Regions from separate parts of the Streptosporangium album genome, predicted to be linked through region 2. Evidence: riboswitches for the same ligand, from Rfam matches in the RefSeq annotation. Region 2 holds a riboswitch; each other region holds the start of a gene.
What was found. Region 2 has a riboswitch for cobalamin ahead of FHR32_RS33470 (ribonucleoside-diphosphate reductase subunit alpha). Riboswitches for the same ligand answer to the same signal wherever they lie in the genome.

Region 1: it holds a riboswitch for cobalamin, as region 2 does, so the genes downstream of both, cobN (cobaltochelatase subunit CobN) here and FHR32_RS33470 (ribonucleoside-diphosphate reductase subunit alpha) in region 2, are expected to answer to the same signal.
Region 3: it holds a riboswitch for cobalamin, as region 2 does, so the genes downstream of both, FHR32_RS31225 (CbtB domain-containing protein) here and FHR32_RS33470 (ribonucleoside-diphosphate reductase subunit alpha) in region 2, are expected to answer to the same signal.

The regions. Positions count from the first base shown of each region.
Region 1 is NZ_JACHJU010000005.1:22,701-29,873, reverse strand. It holds gene FHR32_RS36425 (non-ribosomal peptide synthetase/MFS transporter) at 1-174, shown strand, start outside; partial or broken gene FHR32_RS36420 (TauD/TfdA family dioxygenase) at 171-1,120, shown strand; gene cobN (cobaltochelatase subunit CobN) at 1,378-5,046, opposite strand; cobalamin riboswitch at 5,207-5,399, opposite strand; gene FHR32_RS36410 (ferredoxin-like domain-containing protein) at 5,480-6,784, shown strand; gene FHR32_RS36405 (precorrin-8X methylmutase) at 6,781-7,173, shown strand, end outside.
Region 2 is NZ_JACHJU010000003.1:772,019-779,191, reverse strand. It holds gene FHR32_RS33490 (N-acetylmuramoyl-L-alanine amidase) at 1-838, opposite strand, end outside; gene FHR32_RS33485 (hypothetical protein) at 994-1,269, shown strand; gene glmS (glutamine--fructose-6-phosphate transaminase (isomerizing)) at 1,328-3,148, shown strand; gene FHR32_RS33475 (Bug family tripartite tricarboxylate transporter substrate binding protein) at 3,256-4,278, shown strand; cobalamin riboswitch at 4,277-4,479, shown strand; gene FHR32_RS33470 (ribonucleoside-diphosphate reductase subunit alpha) at 4,658-6,865, shown strand; gene FHR32_RS33465 (ribonucleotide-diphosphate reductase subunit beta) at 6,891-7,173, shown strand, end outside.
Region 3 is NZ_JACHJU010000003.1:292,076-299,248, forward strand. It holds gene cobO (cob(I)yrinic acid a,c-diamide adenosyltransferase) at 1-388, opposite strand, end outside; gene FHR32_RS31210 (magnesium chelatase subunit D family protein) at 409-2,514, opposite strand; gene FHR32_RS31215 (histidine phosphatase family protein) at 2,498-3,094, opposite strand; gene FHR32_RS31220 (CbtA family protein) at 3,091-3,837, opposite strand; gene FHR32_RS31225 (CbtB domain-containing protein) at 3,848-4,042, opposite strand; adenosylcobalamin (AdoCbl) riboswitch at 4,085-4,178, opposite strand; gene dop (depupylase/deamidase Dop) at 4,319-5,833, opposite strand; gene FHR32_RS31235 (acyltransferase family protein) at 5,919-7,061, opposite strand.

The DNA.
Region 1 (7,173 bases), on a different contig from region 2:
GGGCCGGGGCGCGGGATCGGACTGCTCTACCTGCTGTGCGGCCTCGGCATGGCCCTGCTGGTATTCGCCGGCCTCCGGATCCGGACCCTGGCGCGCTTCGACGACGAGGTGCCCGACGCGAAGCCCGACGACCTCATCGGCATCGAAACGCTGGAAAGGACCCACGCATCTTGAACACCGCCACCATCGCCTGGGAGATCAGGGACGGCCGTCCCGCCGCGGCCGACGCCCAGGGCGGGGATCTGGGCGAGACCTGCGACTGGCTGCGGGAGAACCGCGACGCCATCCGCGCGGGTCTGGACGAGCACGGCGCCCTCTATCTCCGGGGGCTGCCCGTGAAGGGCGTGGAGGACTTCGCCGAGGTACGCGACGCCCTGATCTCCAAGCTCGCCGGATACGTCGAGAAAGCCACTCCGCGCAGCCACTTCGGCAAGGACGTCTACTCGTCCACCGACCTGCCGCCGTCGCAGACGATCCGCCCGCACAACGAGAACAGTTACGCGCTCAGCTTCCCCGGGCTGCTGATGTTCGGCTGCCTGATCGCTCCCGACGAGGGCGGCGCGACCCCGGTGACCGACATGCGCAAGAGGTCGCCGCCTACTGCGCGGCCAACCACATCGCCCACGAGTGGGTGGGCGCTGACCAGCTCCGCACCGTGCAGCGCCGCTCGGCGACCATCCGCCACCCCGGTACCGGTGAGGAGGTCTGGTTCAACCACACGGTCTTCTGGAACGAGTGGTCGCTCGATGAGGAGATCCGCGAGGTGTTCGTGGAGGATCTCGGTCACGAGAATCTGCCCTTCAACACCGCCTACGGCGACGGCGAGCCGATCTCCAAGGAGGACGTCGAGGCCATCGACGAGGCCTACCGGCAGGCGACGGTGAGAGAAACGTGGCGTCCGGGTGACATTCTGATCGTCGACAACATCCTCTCCGCCCACGCCCGCGAGTCGTTCAAGGGCCCCCGCAAGATCGTGGTGACCATGGGTGACCCGGTCCCCCTGGACGCCTGCGAGCCGACCGTCCAGCCGCAGGCGGGCTTCGCCAGGGCCACGGCAGCGGCCGGCGGGGAGGCGGCCACGCCCGCCAAGGCTCGCCGCTGGTTCGGCCGCCGCTCCTGACAAGCCGCTTCTGACAAGCCGCTTCTGACAACGGGAGGCACCCCGGGCACGGGCCCGGGGTGCCTCCCGTTCTCTGTGCCGGTCAGGTCGGCGCCCGCTCACTCCCCGCGAGCCGGCGAGCTCCGCCAGCGCGGTCATGTCACGGCCGAGTCCGACCACGTCTCGCCAGATCTTCGAAGGAGAAGGCGAGCTCGACCTCGGGCACCCGACCGTCTGGCACGTGGCAGGACCGCCGCCTGGCGGAGGCGCGATTAGGGTCAGGCGCCGTCTTCGAGGTCTCCCTCCGTCTTGAGATAGACCTCCTGGAGACCGCGCAGGACGTCGGGGTCGGGGTGCTCCCACATGCCCCGCTCCACCGCCTCCAGCAGGCGTTCGGCGATGCCGTGCAGCGCCCAGGGGTTGGACTCGGTCAGGAATGCCTGGTTCTCCGGGTCCAGCACGTAGGTCGCGGCCAGTCTGTCGTACATCCAGTCGGCGACCACGCCGGTGGTGGCGTCGTAGCCGAACAGGTAGTCGACGGTGGCGGCCAGCTCGAAGGCGCCCTTGTAACCGTGCCTGCGCATGGCGGCCAGCCAGCGGGGGTTGACCACCCGGGCACGGAAGATCCTGGAGGTCTCCTCCGAGAGGGTCCGGGTGCGGACCGCGTCCGGACGGGTGCTGTCGCCGACGTAGGCGGCCGGCGCCTTGCCGGTGAGGGCGCGGACGGTGGCGATCATGCCGCCGTGGTACTGGAAGTAGTCGTCGGAGTCGGCGATGTCGTGCTCGCGGGTGTCGACGTTCTTGGCCGCCACCGCGATCCGCCGGTAGGCGCTCTCCATGTCCTGCCGAGCCGGGACCCCGTCGACGCCGCGACCGTAGGCGAAACCGCCCCACACCGCGTAGACCTCGGCGAGGTCGGCGTCGTCGCGCCAGTTGCGGCTGTCGATGAGCGGCAGCAGCCCGGCGCCGTAGGCCCCCGGCCGGGACCCGAAGATCCGCATGGTGGCCCGGCGCTCGTCGCCGTGGCTCTCCCTGTCGGCCAGCACGTGCGCCCGGACGTAGTTGAGCTCCACAGGCTCGTCCAGACCGGCGGCCAGCCGTACCGCGTCGTCGAGCATGGCCACCACGTGCGGGAACGCGTCCCGGAAGAACCCGCTGATCCGGACCGTGACGTCCACCCGCGGACGCCCCAGTTCCCCGGCCGGGATCGGCTCCAGCCCGGTGACCCGCCGCGACGCCTCGTCCCACACCGGCCGCACGCCGAGCAGCGCGAGCACCTCGGCCACGTCGTCCCCGGCGGTGCGCATGGCGCTGGTCCCCCACACCGACAGCCCGACCGAGCGCGGCCAGTCGCCGGTGTCGGCCCGGTAGCGTTCCAGGAGGGAGTCGGCCATCGCCTGCCCGGTCTCCCAGGCCAGCCTGCTCGGCACCGCCTTGGGGTCGACCGAGTAGAAGTTGCGGCCGGTGGGGAGCACGTTGATCAGGCCGCGCAGCGGCGACCCGCTCGGCCCCGCCGGGACGTAGCCGCCGTCGAGGGCGTGCAGGATCGCGTCGATCTCGTCGGTGGTCCGCGCCAGCCGGGGCACGATCTCGGTGGCCGCGAACCTCAGGATCCGCTCCACCAGACCGGGGTCCGCCGCGGCGGCCGGCCTCGGCTCCGTCTCGGAGGCGGTGACCGCATCAGCCGGAGCCGAGGACCGGGCCGAATCGACGCCCAGGACCGCGGCGACCGCACCGGCGGCGGCCGCCGGATCCCAGGACCGCTCCTCCATGGCCTCGACCAGCGCCCGTGCCAGTGTCTCCGCCTCGTCGGTGCCGGTACGGCCGGCCGTGCCGTCCTCGTTCAGGCCCAGGGCTTCGCGCAGTCCCGGAAGGGCCTCGCCGCCCGCCCACATCTGACGGGCGCGGAGCATCGCGAGCACCAGGTCGACGCGGGTCCCCCCGGTCGGAGCGGCGCCCAGCACGTGCAGGCCGTCGCGGATCTGGACGTCCTTGACCTCGCACAGCCAGCCGTCGACGTGCAGCAGGAAGTCGTCGAACTCGGCGTCGTGCGGCCGGTCGCCGATGCCCAGGTCGTGGTCGAGCCGGGCGGCCTGGATCAGGGTCCAGATCTGGGCGCGGATCGCGGGGAGCTTCGCCGGGTCCATCGCGGCGATGGAGGCGTGCTCGTCGAGCAACTGCTCCAGCCGGGCCATGTCCCCGTAGGTGTCGGCGCGGGCCATCGGCGGGACGAGGTGGTCGACCAGGGTGGCGTGGGCGCGGCGCTTGGCCTGGGTGCCCTCGCCGGGGTCGTTGACCAGGAACGGGTAGATCAGCGGCAGGTCGCCGAGCGCGGCGTCGGGTCCGCAGGAGGCCGACAGCCCGGTGGACTTGCCGGGCAGCCACTCCAGGTTGCCGTGCTTGCCCACGTGCACCACGGCGTGCGCGCCGAAACCGTCGGCCAGCCAGCGGTAGGCCGCCAGGTAGTGGTGGCTGGGGGGCAGGTCGGGGTCGTGGTAGATCGCGATGGGGTTCTCGCCGAAGCCTCTGGGCGGCTGCACCATGACCACGACGTTCCCGGCGCGCAGCGCGGCCAGCACGATCTCGCCGTCCGGGTGGTGCGTCCTGTCGACGAACAGCTCGCCCGGCGCGGGCCCCCAGTGCTCCTCCATCCGGGCGCGCAGGTCCGCCGGCAGCGTGCCGTACCAGCCGGTGTACCGGCTCGCCGCGATGCGCACCGGATTGCCGGCGAGCTGCTCCTCGGTGAGCCACTGCTCGTCCTGGCCGCCCGCCGCGATCAGCGCGTGGATCAGCGCGTCGCCGTCCTGCCCGGTCACGCCCGGCAGCTCTCCCTCGGCGCCGATGTCATAGCCCCGCTCGCGCATCACGGCCAGCAGCCTGACCAGGCTCGCGGGGGTGTCCAGGCCGACGGCGTTGCCGATCCGGGAGTGCTTGGTGGGGTAGGCCGACAGCATCAGCGCGATCCGCCGTTCGCCGGCCGGGACGTGCCGGAGCATGGCATGCCGTACGGCGATGCCCGCCACCCGGCGGGCCCGCTCCGGGTCGGCCACGTAGACGGTCAGCCCGTCCTCGTCGATCTCCTTGAAGGAGAACGGCACCGTGATGATCCGGCCGTCGAATTCGGGGATCGCGACCTGGGTGGCCGCGTCGAGCGGGGACAGGCCGTCGTCGTTCTCCTCCCAGGACGCCCGGCTGCTCGTCAGGCAGAGACCCTGCAGGATCGGCACGTCCAGCTCGGCGAGCGCGCCGACGTCCCAGGCCTCGTCGTCCCCGCCGGCGGACGCGGTGGCCGGGCGGGTGCCGCCGGCCGCGAGCACGGTCACCACCAGGGCGTCCACCGTACGGAGGACCTCCAGCAGGCCGGGCTCCGCGCTGCGCAGGGAGGCGCAGTAGACGGGCAGTGCCCGGCCGCCCGCGTCCTCGACCGCCGAGCAGAGGGCCTCGACGAAGGCGGTGTTGCCCGCGACGTGGTGGGCCCGGTAGTAGAGCACGCCGACGACCGGCCCGTCCGCGCGGCGCGGCTCGCGCTGCAGCACGCCCCAGCCGGGGGTGGGGGCGGGGGCGGCGAACCCGTGCCCGGTCAGCAGCAGGGTGTCGGACAGGAACCGGTGCAGCTCGACGAGGTTGGCCGGACCGCCGTGGGCGAGGTAGGCGTGCGCCTCGGCGCAGACCCCGCCGGGCACGGTGGACAGCTCCATCAGCTCGGCGTCGGGCGCCTGCTCGCCGCCGAGCACGACGACGGGCCGGGGCCCGGCGAGCAGGGCGTCCAGGCCCTCCTCCCAGGCGCGGCGCCCGCCCAGCAGCCGGACCACCACCAGGTCGGCGCCCTCCAGCAGGGGCGGCAGGTCCGCGGCGGCGAGCCGGGCGGGGTTGGCCGGCCGGTAGTCCGCCCCGCTCGCACGGGCGCTGAGCAGGTCGGTGTCGGAGGTCGACAGCAGGAGGATCACGCGCCACGCTCCGGCCGGGCGATGGGGCTCGCCGGTGACAGGGGACCGCGCGGGAACGGCGGATGAGGCCCGGCGGCGGGGCACGGCGGTGCCACGAGCTGCTGCGGGAACGGCGAAGAACGCACGGAGCTTCCTCCCTCGGGGTCCTCGCCCCGGGTCGTCGTCGGCTACGACGGCTGGAGTCTCCTGGCTCCCGGATCGGTGCTCCCCCCGGCCTTCCCGTCCGTCGCCGGACCGTGGCCTGGGTGGGGTTCGCTCCCCGGTTACAGTGGCGGGACCGCGCCGGATTCTCACCGGCTTCCTCCCTTGCCGTCGCCACCGATGAGACTACGGCACCCGTTCTCCGCAGGAAACTGGCGTTAGCATCCTCGGCGTGGTCATTAGTGACTTTTCTGGACGATCGCGACCCGATGCCTGTCCCGGGGCGCTCCAGATGCACGCCGCGGCCGACGGCGGGCTGGCGCGGATCCGGGTCCCCGGCGGCCGGCTGACGGCCCCCCAGCTGCGCGGACTCGCCGGCGCCGCGTCCGCTTGGGGGACCGGCGTCATCGAGCTGACCTCCCGCGCGAACGTCCAGGTGCGCGGGCTCGGCGCCGGGAGCGCACCGGCGGGCCGGGACGGAACAGCGGAGACCTCGGGGCGGACCGGGGCGGCGGACCGGTTCGCCGCGCGCATGGCGGAGGCCGGGCTGCTGCCGTCGCCCACCCACGAGCGGGTCCGTAACGTCCTCGCCTCGCCGCTGACCGGCTGCGACGCCGGAGGGACCCTGGACGCCGGCCCGCTGGTCTCCGAGCTGGACCGGCGGCTGTGCGCCCGGGCCGCCCTCGCCGGGCTGCCGGGACGTTTCCTGTTCGCCCTCGACGACGGCAGGGGCGACGTGGCCTGGCTCGGCCCCGACGCGGGAATCCTCCCGACCCGCGCGGACGGAGCGGCCCTGATCCTCGCGGGCGCCGACAGCGGCCTGCGCGTTCCGGTGACCTCGGCGGTCACCGCCCTGCTCGCCGCCGCCGAGGCGTTCCTGGCCGAACCGGCCGTGCGGGAAGGGCGCGCCTGGCGGATCGGCGAGCTGCCCGGCGGTGCCGGACGGGTCGCGGCCCGGGTCCGCGCCACCCTGGAGACCGGCGCCGCCGATCCGGTACGGCTACGCCCACCGGCGGAGCGGTTGCGGGCCGGTCCGCCCTCCGCGGCGGGCGGACCGATCGGGGCGGTCGAGCAGCCCGACGGCCGGGTGGCCCTCGGCGTCGCGGTGCCGCTGGGGCGGCTGACCTCCGCCCAGGCGGAGCTGCTGGCCGCTCTGGCGTCCGGCGGCGAGGTACGGCTGACGCCGTGGCGGGGGGTGGTCCTGCCCGGCCTGGCCCGTGCCGGGCTCGCGCGGACGCTCACCAGACTGGCGGACGCCGGCCTGGTCACCGATGCCGGCTCGCCGTGGATCGGCGTGACGGCCTGCACCGGGCGTCCCGGCTGCGCCAAGTCCCTGGCCGACGTGCGGGCCGACGCCGCCCGCGCCACGGTCTCGGGCCCCGGGATCGCCCCGCCTGTCGCGGACTCCCCGCGCACCGGTACGCTCCCCGTGCACTGGGCGGGCTGCGAGCGGCGCTGCGGCCGTCCCAGGGGACGGGTCGCGGACGTGGTCGCCACCGGCGACGGCTACCGTGTCGACCTCGACGGCCGGAGCCTGGCCTGTGCGGACATCGAAGAGACCACGGCCGTGGTGACGGCCGCCAGAGGGGAAACGTGACCGACTACGTCCGCGACGGCGCGGAGATCTATCGCCGTTCCTTCGCCACCATCCGCGCCGAGAGCGATCTGAGCGGCCTGCCCCCGGACCTCGCCCAGGTGGCGGTCCGCATGATCCACGCCTGCGGGATGGTCGACCTGGTCGCCGACCTCGGGTGGTCGCCCGGCGTCGTGGCGTCGGCGCGGGCGGCCCTGCGCGGGGGCGCGCCGGTGTTGTGCGACGCGATGATGGTCGCCTCCGGGGTGACCCGCCGCCGCCTGCCCGCCGGCAACGAGGTGATCTGCACGCTGGGCGAGCCGGGCGTGCCGGAGCTTGCGGAACGGCTGGGCACCACCCGCAGCGCCGCCGCGCTGGAGCTGTGGCGCGACCGGCTGGAGGGCTCGGTGGTC
Region 2 (7,173 bases):
CGTCGTAGCGGTCGTGGTTGCCGTAGCCGCCCTGCTTGAGCCGCTGGTAGGCGGCCGGCATCCACTCGCAGGAGAGGGCGGGTGGGCAGTCGGGTGCGGGCGCGGCCGCGGACGCGCGGCGCTGTCCGGCCGAGGTGGGCAGCCGCGGCGGGGAGAGGCCGGGAGCCGCCGGCAGGACCACCCGCGCGCCGTCGTCGGTGACGCGCGCGGCTCCGGTGCGGATCGTCGCGTAGACCTCGTCGGCGAAGGAGCTCGCCGCTCCGGCGCTCGCCCCGGGGTCCGTCGTGCCGGGATAGCGGGCCACCGCGCCGTACCACCGCACGGGGTCGGCGTCGGGCGGCTCGCCGAGGCGCCGCTGCTGGTCGGCGAGGAGCGCCGCGCCGCCCTCGATGTTGGCCACCGGATCCCGGCGCAGCCGGCCGGGAGTGATCCCGGTCAGCTCCGCCGCCCGGTGCAGGGTGTCCCGGGGTGGGGGCGCGGTGGTGTCGGGGTCGACGGGCGGGTGCGGCCGGCGCTCGTCGCCACGCGGGTCCTCCGCGTCGCGACGGTGGTGCTCCGGGCCGAGCCGGCCGTCGACCAGGTGCATGGGGCCGTAGCCCGCGGAGACGCTGGGCAGGCCGTCGTTGACGTCCCATCGGGACTCCATGTAGGAGACCGCGAGCAGCACGCTCTCCGGCACGCCATAGGTCCGGGCGGCCCGTGCGAAGGCCGCCTGCCTGCTCTCCGGCATACCGTGAGTCCGGGCCGTCTGCCCGCCCGCCGGCACCGGTCCCCCCGTGACGGGTGGGGTCAGCGCGGCGAGGGTGGCGGCGACGGCGATCCCCGGCAGACGGCGCATGGTGGTTCCTCCTGGCCGGATGACTACGCAGAGGGTGGATCGGATTACCGAATGTCTCATGATTGGACGGGGTTGGGGTCGGCTGGGGCAAAGCTTGCCCGAAATCGGGCAGAAAACTTGGTGAAGGCCGTCAATGCTGCGTATGGTCCTGCTCTGTGTCCACGGCATGGCATCCGCATGAGGATCTCGTTACCCACCTGACCCGGACGAGCGCACTCGGTCCGGGGGAGGCGGCGCGGGTGGTGGCGGACGTGCTGGCGTACTTCTCCGAGCCCGTCGAGGAGTTCGTCCGGCGGCGTCACGCCGAGCTCAAGTCCAAGGGGCTGGTCAACGACGAGATCTTCCCCCGGATCGCCGTCGAGATCCGGGCCCGCCGCGTCGCGGCGCCCGAACTCTCCGTGCGCCAGCTGCGCCGGATCGTCTATGGGTGAAGCGTTTACGGGCAGGTCGTTGTTCACCGGCAAGTCGTCTACGGCAAGGAGCAATTAGATGTGCGGAATCGTGGCTTATGTGGGGCCCAAGGACGCGGCGCCCATCCTGTTGGAGGGCCTGCAGCGCCTTGAGTACCGGGGCTACGACTCGGCCGGTGTGGTGGTCTCCAACAAGGGCCTGAAGTTGCGCAAGGTCAAAGGCCGGGTGGCCGACCTGGCGGCGGTCGTACCGGCGCGGTTCAAGGGCGGCCTGGGCATCGGGCACACCCGCTGGGCCACCCACGGGGCGCCCAGCGACGTCAACGCCCACCCCCACCTGTCCACCGACGAGCGTGTCGCGGTGGTGCACAACGGGATCATCGAGAACGCCGACGAGCTGCGCGCCAAGCTGGAGGCCGACGGCGCGGTCTTCGCGTCCGAGACCGACACCGAGGTGCTGTCGCACCTGATCGCCCGTACCGTCGAGGAGACCGACTCGCTGGAGGAGGCGGTCCGGATGGCGCTCAAGCGGGTCGTCGGCACGTACGGCATCGCGGTGCTCGACGCCCAGCGGCCCGGCGAGGTGGTGGTGGCCCGCAACGGCAGCCCGATCGTGCTGGGCATCGGCGAGAAGGAGATGTTCGCCGCCTCCGACGTCGCCGCCCTGGTCCGCTACACCCGTCAGGTGGTCCATCTGGAGGACGGCGAGCTCGCGGTGCTGAAGGCGGACGGCTTCACCACCTTCGCCAGCGACGCGCGCGAGACGGCCAAGGAGCCGCTGACCGTCGACTGGGAGGCCGGGCACTACGACACCGGCGGCTACGAGCACTACCTGCTCAAGGAGATCTCCGAGCAGCCGGAGACCGTGGCCAGGACATTGCGCGGGCGGTTGGACGACCGCTTCCACATCGCCCATCTGGGCGGGCTCAACATGGACGCGCGCGAGACGCGGTCGTTCCGCCGTGTGAAGATCATCGGTTGTGGCTCGGCCTACTACTCGGGCCAGATCGGCGCCCAGCTGATCGAGGAGCTGGCGCGGATCCCGGCCGACGCCGAGCCGGCCAGCGAGTTCCGCTACCGCAGCCCGGTGGTGGAGCCCGACACCCTCTACGTGGCGATCAGCCAGTCGGGGGAGACCTACGACACGCTGGCGGCGGTCCAGGAGCTCAAGCGCAAGGGCGGCCGGGTGCTCGGCATCGTCAACACCGTCGGCAGCGCCATAGCCCGCGAGTGCGACGGCGGCGTCTACCTGCACGCCGGCCCCGAGGTCTCGGTGGCGAGCACGAAGGCGTTCACCTCGACCGCGGTGGCCTTCGCGCTGCTCGCGCTCCACCTGGGGCGGGTGCGCGACCTGTCCCCGGCCGACGGCCGCCGCATCTGCGAGGGCCTGCGCAGGCTGCCCGGCCAGATCAAGGAGATCCTGGCGCTGGAGCCGCAGATCAAGGAGCTCGCGCACAAGTACGCCGACGCGCCGAGCATGATGTTCGTCGGCCGGGTCCGGGGTTACCCGGTGGCCCGTGAGGGCGCGCAGAAGCTCAAGGAGATCTCCTACGTGCACGCCGAGGCATATCCGGCCAGTGAGCTCAAGCACGGGCCGCTGGCGCTGATCGGCCCGGAGATGCCGACCGTCGCGATCGTCCCCGACGACGAACTGCTGGACAAGAACCTCACCACGCTGGGCGAGATCCGCGCGCGCGGGGGGCGGGTGCTCATGGTCGGCCACCGTACGGCCGACCCCAAGCTGGCCGACGACTGCGTCGTGGTGCCGAGGAACGAGATCGAGCTGGACCCGATCCTGCTGTCGATCCCGCTCCAGCTCCTGGCCTACCACGCCGCCGTGGCACTGGAGCGGGACGTGGACAAGCCTCGCAACCTGGCCAAGAGCGTCACGGTGGAGTGAGTCTCGACCCCGCCGATCCCCCCAAGGGCCATAAGACCCCTAATTTGTGACAGAAAGTGATGTGTCGATAGCCTGGGGTATTGGAGGGGTGTGGGGAGGGGGCGCTTATGCACCGCAGGCGCTTCCTCGTGCTCGCCCTGGGAGTCATGGCCGCCGGCGGCTGCGGGCCCGGCTCCCGCATGCCCACGGCGGGCCGGCTCACCGTGGTCGCGCCCGCCGCGCGCGGGCAGGGCTGGGACCGGGCCGCCCGCGCGCTGGCCATGGTCCTGACCGGCGATCAGATGGCACGGACGGTCGAGGTGAGCAACTACCCGGGCGGCCTGGGCGCCGCCGCCCTGGGCGCGTTCCCCGCCGCCCGGGGCCCGTTCATGCGCGAGGGCAGGCTGCTCCTCACCGGGATGCCCATGGTGGCGGGAGCGGAGATCGCCAACGCCGCCTCGGTGGCGGAGTCCACCACCCCCCTGGCCCGCCTCGTCGGCGACTGGGCGGCTCTGGTCGTCCCGGACGGCTCACACCTGCGCGCCTTCGAGGACTTCGCCGCGGCGCTCCGCCGCGACCCCGCCGGGCTGACGGTGGGAGGCCGGATGGAGGGCGGCTCCGACCACGTGCTCTACGGCATGATCGGCAAGTGCCTGGGGGTGGACACCCGGCTGCTGGACTACGCCGGCTACTCCAACGGGATCGAGGCGGCACAGGCGCTCCACGAGGGCCGGGTGGCCGCCCTGCTGGGCTCCGCCCGATCCTTCGTGCCCGAGATCGCGGCGGGCCGCCTGCGGCCGCTGGTGGTCTCCTCCGCCGAGCGGATCGACGGGATCGACGCGCCGACGTTGATGGAGCTGGACATCCGCCTGGAGTACACCGACTGGTGCGGCGTCCTCGGGCCCCGGGGCATGAGCGCCGAGGACAGGGACGCGGCCGTCGCTCTGTGTGACCGCGTCGACGCCTCCTCCCGCTGGCGGGCCGTCTGCGTGGCCAACGGCTGGAACCGGGTCTACCTGAGCGGAGACGACTTCCGCCAGTGGCTCGTCACGGAGACGGGCCGTACCCGCGAGGTGCTCAACGAACTCGGCCTGTTGAGCACTTTCTCCACAAGCTGTTGGGGCAGTTGCGTCCGACGCCCCTACATGTAGGATCCTGCTCGTTGCTGGTTCGCCCTCTCCCGAGGGCGAGGCAAGAGGGAACCCGGTGGGAATCCGGGACTGCCCCGCAGCGGTGAACGGGAACGACCGCCGTCACGGAGCACTGGGCACGCCATGCCTGGGAAGCGACGGTCAGTAGGCATCTGTCAGGCGCCCGTGAGTCCGAAGACCTGCCGGTGACATATGGGAGAGAGCGCCGAGCCGCGCACCGACGTGTGCGGGACGAGGCGAACTCGATCATGGAAACTGTCCAGGGCCTCGAGGGAGGGCTCGCGGAATGAGGCGGTTCTGCGTGCCCGGAACCGCTCTGTGACGCGTGCGCTTTTTCGGCGGAGCCCTACGGGGAATTCGAGCGCGCGAGGGGTAGCACGTGACACAGACTTTGGCCGGCGCCGCCGGGAAGACCGGTAACGACCCGGCTGCCCGCCGGTTGGCCATCGAGGAGGCCGCCGCCCGGGTGATCACCGATCCGGAGAACTCCAGGATCGCCGCCGGGCTGCTGACGGAGCTGATCGCCGACGAGGCGGCCGAGCACGGCGTGCGGACCTTCTCCGAGTCGATCGCCGCCACGCACGCGGCGGGACTCGTCCAGGACGGTCTGGCCGCCTTCGTGGCCGCCCACGCCGAGGCGCTGGACGCGCTGGTGGCACCGGACGCCGACGGCCGGTTCGAGTACTTCGGGCTGCGCACGGTCTACGACCGCTACCTGCTGCGCCACCCGCGGACCCGCAGGGTCCTGGAGCGTCCGCAGCACTTCTTCCTGCGGGTGGCCTGCGGCCTGTCCGAGTCGGTCGAGGAAGCCGCCGAGCTGTACGCGCTCATGGCCACCCTGTCCTACCTGCCGAGTTCACCCACCCTGTTCAACTCCGGCTCGCGCAGGCCCCAACTGTCCTCCTGCTTCCTGCTCGACTCGCCCCGCGACGAGCTGGAGGCGATCTACGAGCGCTACGGGCAGGTCGCGCGGCTGTCGAAGTACGCCGGGGGCATCGGCATCGCCTGGACCCGGATACGTTCGCGGGGCTCGTTGATCCAGGGCACCAACGGCCACTCCAACGGCATCGTGCCGTGGCTGCGCACGCTGGACGCGAGCGTCGCCGCGGTCAACCAGGGCGGCCGCCGCAAGGGCGCGGCCTGCGTCTACCTGGAGTCCTGGCACGCCGACATCGAGGAGTTCCTCGAACTGCGCGACAACACCGGCGAGGAGGCCCGCCGCACGCACAACCTGAACCTGGCCAACTGGGTCCCCGACGAGTTCATGCGCCGGGTGGAGGCAGACGGTGTGTGGTCGCTGTTCGACCCCAAGGAGGTCCCCCAGCTCACCGACCTGTACGGCGCCGCGTTCGAGGAGGCCTACCGGGCCGCCGAGGCCGAGGGCCGCTACGTCAGGCAGGTCCCGGCCCGGTCGCTGTACGGCCGGATGATGCGCACCCTCGCCCAGACCGGCAACGGCTGGATGACCTTCAAGGACGCGGCCAACCGGACCTCCAACCAGACGGCCCGCCCCGAGAACGTCATCCACCTGTCCAACCTCTGCACCGAGATCCTCGAGGTGACCGGCGACGCGGAGACGGCCGTCTGCAATCTCGGCTCGATCAACCTCGCAGCCCACCTGGACGGCCAGGACGTCGACTGGGCGCGGCTGCGCCGGACCGTCCGAACCGCCGTGCGGTTCCTGGACCGGACCATCGACCTGGGCTTCTACCCGACCCCCGAGGCCGAGACCGCCAACAGGAAGTGGCGGCCGATCGGCCTGGGCGTCATGGGCCTGGCCGACGTGTTCTTCTCGCTGCGCCTGCCGTTCGACTCGCCGCGGGCGCTGGAGCTGTCCACCCGGATCTCCGAGGAGATCGCGCTGGCGGCCTATGCCACGTCCGCCGACCTGGCCGTCGAGCGGGGCCGTCATCCCTCCTACGACGAGACGCGGGCCGCCGGCGGCGTGCTCCACCCCGACCACTACGGGGCCGGGCGGTCGCCGGAGTGGGAGCGGCTCAGGGAGAGGATCGCCGAGACCGGCCTGCGCAACTCGCTGATGATCGCGATCGCGCCCACCGCCACCATCGCCTCCATCGCGGGCTGCTACGAGTGCATCGAGCCCCAGGTCTCCAACATCTTCAAGCGCGAGACCCTGTCGGGGGAGTTCCTCCAGGTCAACCGCTACCTGGTCCGTGACCTTTCGGCCCGGGCCCTGTGGACCCCGCAGATCCGGGACGCGATCAAGCGGGCGGACGGCTCGATCCAGGACGTCCCCGGCGTGCCGGAGGATCTCAAGGCGCTCTACCGGACCGCCTGGGAGCTGCCGCAGAAGGCGCTGATCGACCTGGCCGCGGCACGCACGCCGTACATCGACCAGTCGCAGTCGCTGAACCTCTTCATGGCCACGCCGACCATCGGCAAGCTGTCCTCGATGTACGCCTACGCGTGGAAGTCCGGGCTCAAGACGACCTACTACCTGCGCTCACGCCCGGCGACCCGGATCGCGCAGACCACGGTGGCCCAGGCCACGCCCGTCGCCGTGCTCGATCCGGAGGCCGTCGCGTGCTCCCTGGAGAACCCCGAGTACTGCGACGCCTGCCAGTAGGCACTCCTTCGAAAGGCTCTCTCTGATGTTGCTCGACCCTGGCATGGACCTCACGCTGCGGCCCATGCGCTACCCGGAGTTCTACGAGCGCTACCGGGCCGCGATCCGCAACACCTGGACCGTCGAGGAGGTGGACCTCACCTCCGACCTGGCGGACCTGGCCAGGATGACGCCTCAGGAGCGTCATCTGATCAACCGCCTCGTCGCGTTCTTCGCGACCGGCGACTCGATCGTGGCCAACAACCTGGTTCTGAACCTCTACCAGCACCTCAACGCCCCCGAGGCGCGGCTGTATCTCAGCAGGCAGC
Region 3 (7,173 bases), 480 kb from region 2:
GCACGTACAGGCGGAACGTCTCGGCCGCGAGGTCGCGTCTGATCTGCTCCCAGCCCTCACGGGCGTCGGCGGCGTGGTCCGCCTCGGTGCCGGGACGCTGGATCCAGGACCAGCCCTCCCCCATCTTGTGCCAGGACACCGCCCCTCCCTCACCGGAGTCGCCCAGCACCCGCAGGGCGCGTTCCTCGCCGATGCGCCACCTGGCGGACTTGACGAACTGGAACACCCCGATCGGCCAGCCCTGGTTCCAGGCGCGCAGCGCCAGGCCGAAGGCCGCGGTGGACTTGCCCTTGCCCGGGCCGGTGTGCACGATCAGCAGCGGCCGGTTGCGGCGCTGCCGGGTGGTCAGGCCGTCCTCGGGGACGCTGACCGGTCTGCCCTGAGGCATCGTCGTTCACCCTTTCGCTGTCATGCGGCGTCCCGCCGCTCACGGATCATCCCGGCGAGGTCGGTCAGGTCGTCGAGGCACACGGCCGCGGCACCCATCCGCCGGGCCAGGGACCTGGCCAGGCCGAGGCGGACAGGGCCGCTCTCGCAGTCCACCACCACGCTCGTCACCCCGGCCAGCAGCTCCGCGGCCCGGTGGGACTCCTCCATGGTTCCGGAGGTGGCCCGCCCGTCGGTGACCAGGACCAGGAGCGGGCGCCTGGCCGGGTCGCGCAGGCGTTCCACCCGCAGCACCTCGACGGCCCGGAGCAGCCCGGCGGCGAGGGGGGTGCGCCCGCCGGTGGGCAGCTCGCGCAGCCGGGCCGCCCCCGCCTCGACGGAGGAGGTGGGGGGCAGGACGAGGTCGGCGCGGGTGCCGCGGAAAGTGACCAGTCCGACCTTGTCACGGCGCTGGTAGGCGTCGATCAGCAGGCCCAGCACCGCTGTCTTGACGGCGCGCATGCGCCGCCGGGCGGCCATGGATCCGCTGGCGTCCACGACGAACAGCACCAGGTTGCCCTCGCGGCCCTCGCGGACCGCCTCCCGGAGGTCCGCGCGCCGCAGCAGCAGGCCCCGGCCGCTCCGCCCCCGCCCGACCTGGTACGGCGCGGCGGCGGTGATGGTCGCCTTCAGATGCAGGGGGCCGGGACGGCCCTCGGGGGTGCGGGATCCGGTGGTCCGGCCGAGAGGGGTCCTGGCTCTTGAGCGGCGTCCGGGAGCCCCCGTGCCGATCCCCGGGACGGTGAACGGCCGGGCCGGTCGCGCCGGACCGGCGTCCAAGGGCTCCTCTCGCCGGCCCGCCCCGGTCTCCGGCCGGGGCTCGGCGGACGGCCCCGCGGCGGAGGGATCGGCATCGGCCGTGCCGGAGCCGTGGCCGTGGCCGGTCCGCGTGAGGTCCGGGGCCGCGTCGCCGGGGTGCGCGGAGTGCCGGTCGCTCTCCGCGGAGTGGTCCCCGTCAGGGCCGTCCCGGTGGGAGCCCTCGCCCCCCGGCCTCCCACCGCCCGTGTCGCCGTCAGGGCGGTCAGGTCCTCCGGGGTCCGAGCCGTCGGGGTCGTCGTCGGGCTCGTCGGGGAACCCGTTGAGGAGGTCCTCCAGCTTGGCCTGGTCCAGGCCGGGAGCGTCGAAGGGGTCCCGGCGGCGGCGGTGCGGGAGGGCCAGCCTGGCGGCCTCGCGGACGTCGTCGGCGGTGACGACGGTACGGCCCCGCCAGGCGGCGTGGGCGATCGCCGCGTTCGCGGTGACCAGGTCGGCACGGAGCCCGTCCACCTCGAACGCCGCGCAGACCGTGGCGATCTGCCGGAGCGCGGAGTCCGGCAGGACCACATCCGCCACCCGTGCCCGCGCCTGCGCGACCCGCGCCGCGAGGGCCTCCTCCTCGCCGGACCACTGGGCGGCGAAGGCGGCCGGACCCGCGTCGAAGGCCAGGCGCCGCCGTACCACCTCCGCCCGCTGGGACGGCTCCCGCGACGCACGGACCTCCACGGTCAGCCCGAACCGGTCGAGGAGCTGCGGCCGGAGCTCTCCCTCCTCCGGGTTCATGGTGCCCACCAGCAGGAAGCGGGCGGCGTGCCGTACCGACACCCCTTCGCGCTCGACGTAGCAGGTGCCGAGCGCGGCGGCGTCGAGCAGCAGGTCGACCAGGTGGTCGTGGAGCAGGTTGACCTCGTCCACGTACAGGACACCCCGGTGGGCGGCTGCCAGGAGGCCGGGCTCGAAGGCCTTGACGCCCTCGGTGAGTGCGCGTTCGATGTCGAGCGAGCCGGCCAGGCGGTCCTCGGAGGCGCCGACCGGCAGTTCGACCAGGCGCGCGGGCCGGGCGGTCCCGGCTCCGGCCCCGTGCGGCCCGTCGGGGCATCCGGGGTCCGGCGCGAGGGGGGCGCAGGAGAAGCGGCAGCCGTTCACCACCTCTACGGCGGGCAGGAGCGCCGCCAGCGCACGGACGATCGTGGACTTGGCCGTGCCCTTCTCACCCCGGATCAGCACTCCGCCGACGCCGGAGGAGACGGCGTTGAGGATGAGCGCGAGTTTCAGGTCCTCCGAGCCCACGATCGCGGTGAAGGGATAACGCGGGTCACGCACCTTCGGGATCTCCTTGGATGTCGTCGTGCGGGGTGTGACTCAGCCGCCAGCGCCCGCCTCGGCCGGTGAGCGTGACGCGGGCCAGCGGCGCGACGTCGACGCGCCAGAAGGCGAGGGCGGGCGCGCCGAGGGTGTGAACGATCGCGGCGCGGATGACCGGGGGGTGGGTGATGGCGACGGTCCGGCCGGGCGGCCGGCCCGAGAGCCAGCCGGCCACCCGGCCGAGCAGACCGGTGATCGGCTCTCCCCCGTGGGGTGCGGCGGCGGGGTCGGTGAGCCAGGCGGTGAGGGCGGCGGGTTCGGCGGCCTCGACCTCGGCCGGCGTTCTCCCGCTCCACCGCCCGTAGTCGCAGTCGGCCAGCAGCGGATCGGGGTCGGCCCGCAGCCCGAGTGCCGCGGCCGTCTGCGCGCAGCGCGATTCCGGGGCGCAGACGGCTCTGCCCCGGCCGAACCGCCCGGCCAGGCGGCCTGCCTGGCGCAGGCCGCGTCCGTCGAGCGGTTCGTCGCCCGGGAACGCGGCCCGCACCGTCGCCGAGGTCGAGGCGTGGCAGATCAGCGTCAGGCGTGTGACCCCCGAAGGGGTGCTCACACCGGGCTGCGCCTGCGCGCGGCGAAGGCGAACAGCGTGCCGACACCGGCCCAGAAGACCGCCTGGGTGCCGATGGAGGCGATACGGAAGTCCCACAGGAGGCCGGCGGGGAAGCCCTGAGGCACCTCGTCGACCTCCGGCAGGAGGATCCAGGCCGCCGCCACCGGCGCCAGCACCGTGGCGCCCGTGGCCAGCCAGCGCAGCCACGGTTCGCTCCGGTCGGCGTAGCGATGGGTGGCCGCGCCCGCCGCGACGGAGAGGATCCCGATGGCCACGGCGGCCAGGTAGAGCACGGTGCGCTGGTTGATCGTCTCGGGATCGCCGACGGCAGGCGGATTGGCTGGATATTTCAGGAAAGGAATGAGGACGACGGCGGCGAACGCGGCAGCCGCGAGGGTGATCGCGAGCACCGGTTCCGAGCGGGGCCCGGCCCTGCCGCGCACGGCCGCGTAGACGAGGGCGAACAGGCCGCCGACGGCCAGGCCGTACAGGGCCAGGGCCAGGAAGAGCCCGAACCGCTGGCCGTCCCTGCTGACCAGCGCCTCGCCCTCGTCGTGGGAGTGTCCTTCGGGCCCGGCCGTCCCGTGGGAATGGGAGTCGCCGGCCGGGGAGGCGGCCGAGGCCGCCTCCTCCAGCGTGATGGCCTGGTCGATGCGCGGCTCCCCCACGATGGAGGCGAAGACGGCCGCGAGCAGGCCCGCGAGCAGCCCGACGAGCAGGCCTCGCATGATGAGTTTGGTCATCGCGCGCGGCTCAGTGGCACGGAACGCCGAGGAGATGGCGTCCGTCGTGCATGAGTTCGTGCAGGTAGTTCCCGGCCTGCGAGATCGCGCCCTGGTCGAAGGCGACCAGGTAGGCGATGAGCAGCAGCACCGGTACGGCGAGCAGCCAGCGGGTGAGCGAGGCCCATGGAACGGGCTGGATGTGCGGAGCCGAGATCTGAGTCACGGCCACCTCCTCCGGGATTGACGCGTCCCTTTTCGTAGGTCGGTGGCGGCCGAGTGACCTGGCTCCCGGCCCCGAGGGGCCGGTTACAGTGGCGCGACCGCACCGGAATTTCACCGGATTTCCCTCGCGCCGCCACAAAACACCCGGAACGTATCCCGGTTCCCTGCCGCCCGTCAATCCCGGCACCGCCGGGCCGCGCGGATGACGCGCCTCCCCGGGCAGCACGGCTCGCGGGGCGGCGGCCAGATCGGCCACCGCCCCGCGAAAGGACGGTCGCTACTCGCCGGTGAGGGCGTTCACCAGCTCGGCGGCCGTGCGGCAACGGTCGAACAGCTCGCCCACGTGGGCCTTGGTGCCGCGCAGCGGCTCCAAGGTCGGGACACGCTGCAGGGACTCGCGGCCGGGGATGTCGAAGATGACCGAGTCCCAGGAGGCGGCGGCGACCGACTCGCCGAACTGGCTCAGGCAACGGCCCCGGAAGTAGGCCCGCGTGTCGCTGGGCGGGGCCTCTACGGCCCGCTGGACCTCTTCCTCGGTGACCAGGCGCTGCATGCGGCCCCGGGCGACCAGCCGGTTGTACAGGCCCCGGTCGGGACGGATGTCGGAGTATTGGAGGTCGACGAGTTGCAGGCGCGGATGGGACCAGGGGAGGCCGTCGCGGGTGCGGTAGCCCTCCAGCAGCTCCAGCTTGGCGACCCAGTCCAGCTCCCTGGAGAGCTGCATCGGGTCCTCGGCCAGGCGGGTCAGGACCGACTCCCAGCGGTCCAGGACGTCCTTGGTGAGCTCGTCCACGCCGTTGCCGCTACGCTCCTCGGCGTACTTGCGCGCCAGCTCCAGATACTCCATCTGGAGCTGGACGGCCGTGAGCTTACGGCCGTCGCGCATCGCGATCTCGTATTTGAGCGTCGGGTCGTGGGAGACCGCGCGCAGCGCCTGGACAGGGTTCTCCACGGCGAGGTCACGGGTGAAGTAGCCGTCCTCGATCATGGCCAGGACAAGCGCGGTGGAGCCCAGCTTCAGGTAGGTCGAGATCTCCGACATGTTGGCGTCGCCGATGATGACGTGCAGCCGGCGGTATTTCTCCGGGTCGGCGTGGGGCTCGTCCCGGGTGTTGATGATCGGCCGCTTGAGCGTGGTCTCCAGGCCCACCTCGACCTCGAAGAAGTCGGCCCGCTGGCTGATCTGGAACCCCTCGCCGCGCGAGTCCTGGCCGATGCCGACCTTGCCGGCGCCGGTGACGACCTGCCGGGAGACGAAGAACGGTGTCAGGTGCCTGACGATGTCGGCGAACGGCGTGGCCCGTCGCATCAGGTAGTTCTCGTGGCAGCCGTAGGAGGCGCCCTTGTTGTCGGTGTTGTTCTTGTAGAGCTGGATCGGAGCGTTGGCGGGGATGGCGGACGCGCGGACCGCGGCGTCGTGCATCACCCGCTCCCCCGCCTTGTCCCAGAGCACCGCGGCCCGCGGATTGGTGCACTCGGGAGCGGAGTACTCCGGGTGGGCGTGGTCGACGTAGAGCCGAGCGCCGTTGGTGAGGATCACATTGGCCAGGCCCAGATCCTCGTCCGTGAGCTGGCTCTGGTCGGCCACCTCCCTGGACAGGTCGAAACCCCGGGCGTCGCGCAGTGGGTTCTCCTCCTCGAAGTCCCACCGTGCTCGCCGCGCCCTGGCCGCCGAGGCTGCCAGGTAGGCGTTGACGACCTGGGATGAGGTCACCATCGCGTTGGCTCCCGGCTGTCCGGGCACGGAGATGCCGTACTCGGTCTCGATGCCCATCACCCGCCGTACCGTCATGCGCATCCTCTGTTCATCCGGGAGTGCCTCTTCGCCGTATATATCCCCGACCCTAGACCCTTCACTATGCCCGGTGGCCAGACAGTTATGGCACCGAGGCCTTTTCACCCGCCGCGAAGGGCATCAGGGGCGGCGGGGGAGGCGGTGTGGCCGACCTGCGGCGCCTCGCCTTGACGAACTCCTGAACGGGCCGTTCGGCGATCCGATACACCAGGTAGGAGAAAGCCATCGCGGCCAGCAGGGTGACCAGGGCGGTCAGCCAGGGCGGCAGCGCGTCCCGCAGGGCGGGGACGATCAGGACCGCGGCCGTGGTGTGGAACAGGTAGAGCGGGTAGGTCAGCGCGCCCAGGACGACCAGGCCGCGCCAGCGCAGCCACCTCAGCCAGCCGAGCGCCACCATCGCCATGAGCACGTAGAAGCAGATCACCGTGGCGGCGACGGCCCACCCGGGCACGGGCATCGCGGCGTAGCCGACCAGTTCCACCCGCCCGGTGACCCGGTTGAGCGCCGCGTTGACCGCCAGACCCGCGCTGATCCCGGCCACGCACCACAGGATCAGCTTGGGCCCGTACTTGGTCATCAGGAAGAAGGCCATGCCTCCGACGAAGTACGCCGCGTACTTGGGCATCACCACGAGGTCGACCCACTTGTTCTCGCTGCCCGCGAAGAACCCCGCCGCCAGCAGCCAGACACCCATGAAGACCAGGCAGCGGTTGAACGTCACCCCGACGAGCACCAGGACCGAGATCAGCAGGTAGAAACGGAGCTCCGCCCAGAGCGACCAGTAGACGCCGTTGGCGTCGTAGACGCCGAAGGCCCGCTGGAGCATCGTGAGGTTGACCCCGTACTCCCCGAGGCTGAGCTTGGGGTCCAGGGCGGTGGCGGCGGTCAGGCCGTAGACCGCGGCGGTGACGCCGATGCTGACCCAGTAGGCGGGGAAGAGCCGCACCAGCCGGGAGAGGGCGAACGCGCCCAGTCCCCGGCCCCAGATGCTCATCAGGATGACGAAACCGCTGATCATGAAGAACAGCTCGACGCCCAGGATGCCGAGGCCCGACAGCGTGGAGATCGCGGGGAACAGCTTGGACGGGCGGTCCCCCCACACCGAGGCGAAGGCGATGAAGTAGTGGAAGGAGAGCACTGCCAGGGCGGCGACGAAACGGAGGAGGTCGAGTTCACCGAGACGGCCGCTGCCCCGAGCCGCTCCGCCGGACCCCGCGCCGGTCACCTGATGACCGGGCCGAAATGTTCATGCACGCCACTTGGACGGCTTTTCGATCAGTTGGGTTCCATGTGACACGGGTTCACTTCGGTGACGGATGGGACCGCCACGACGGACG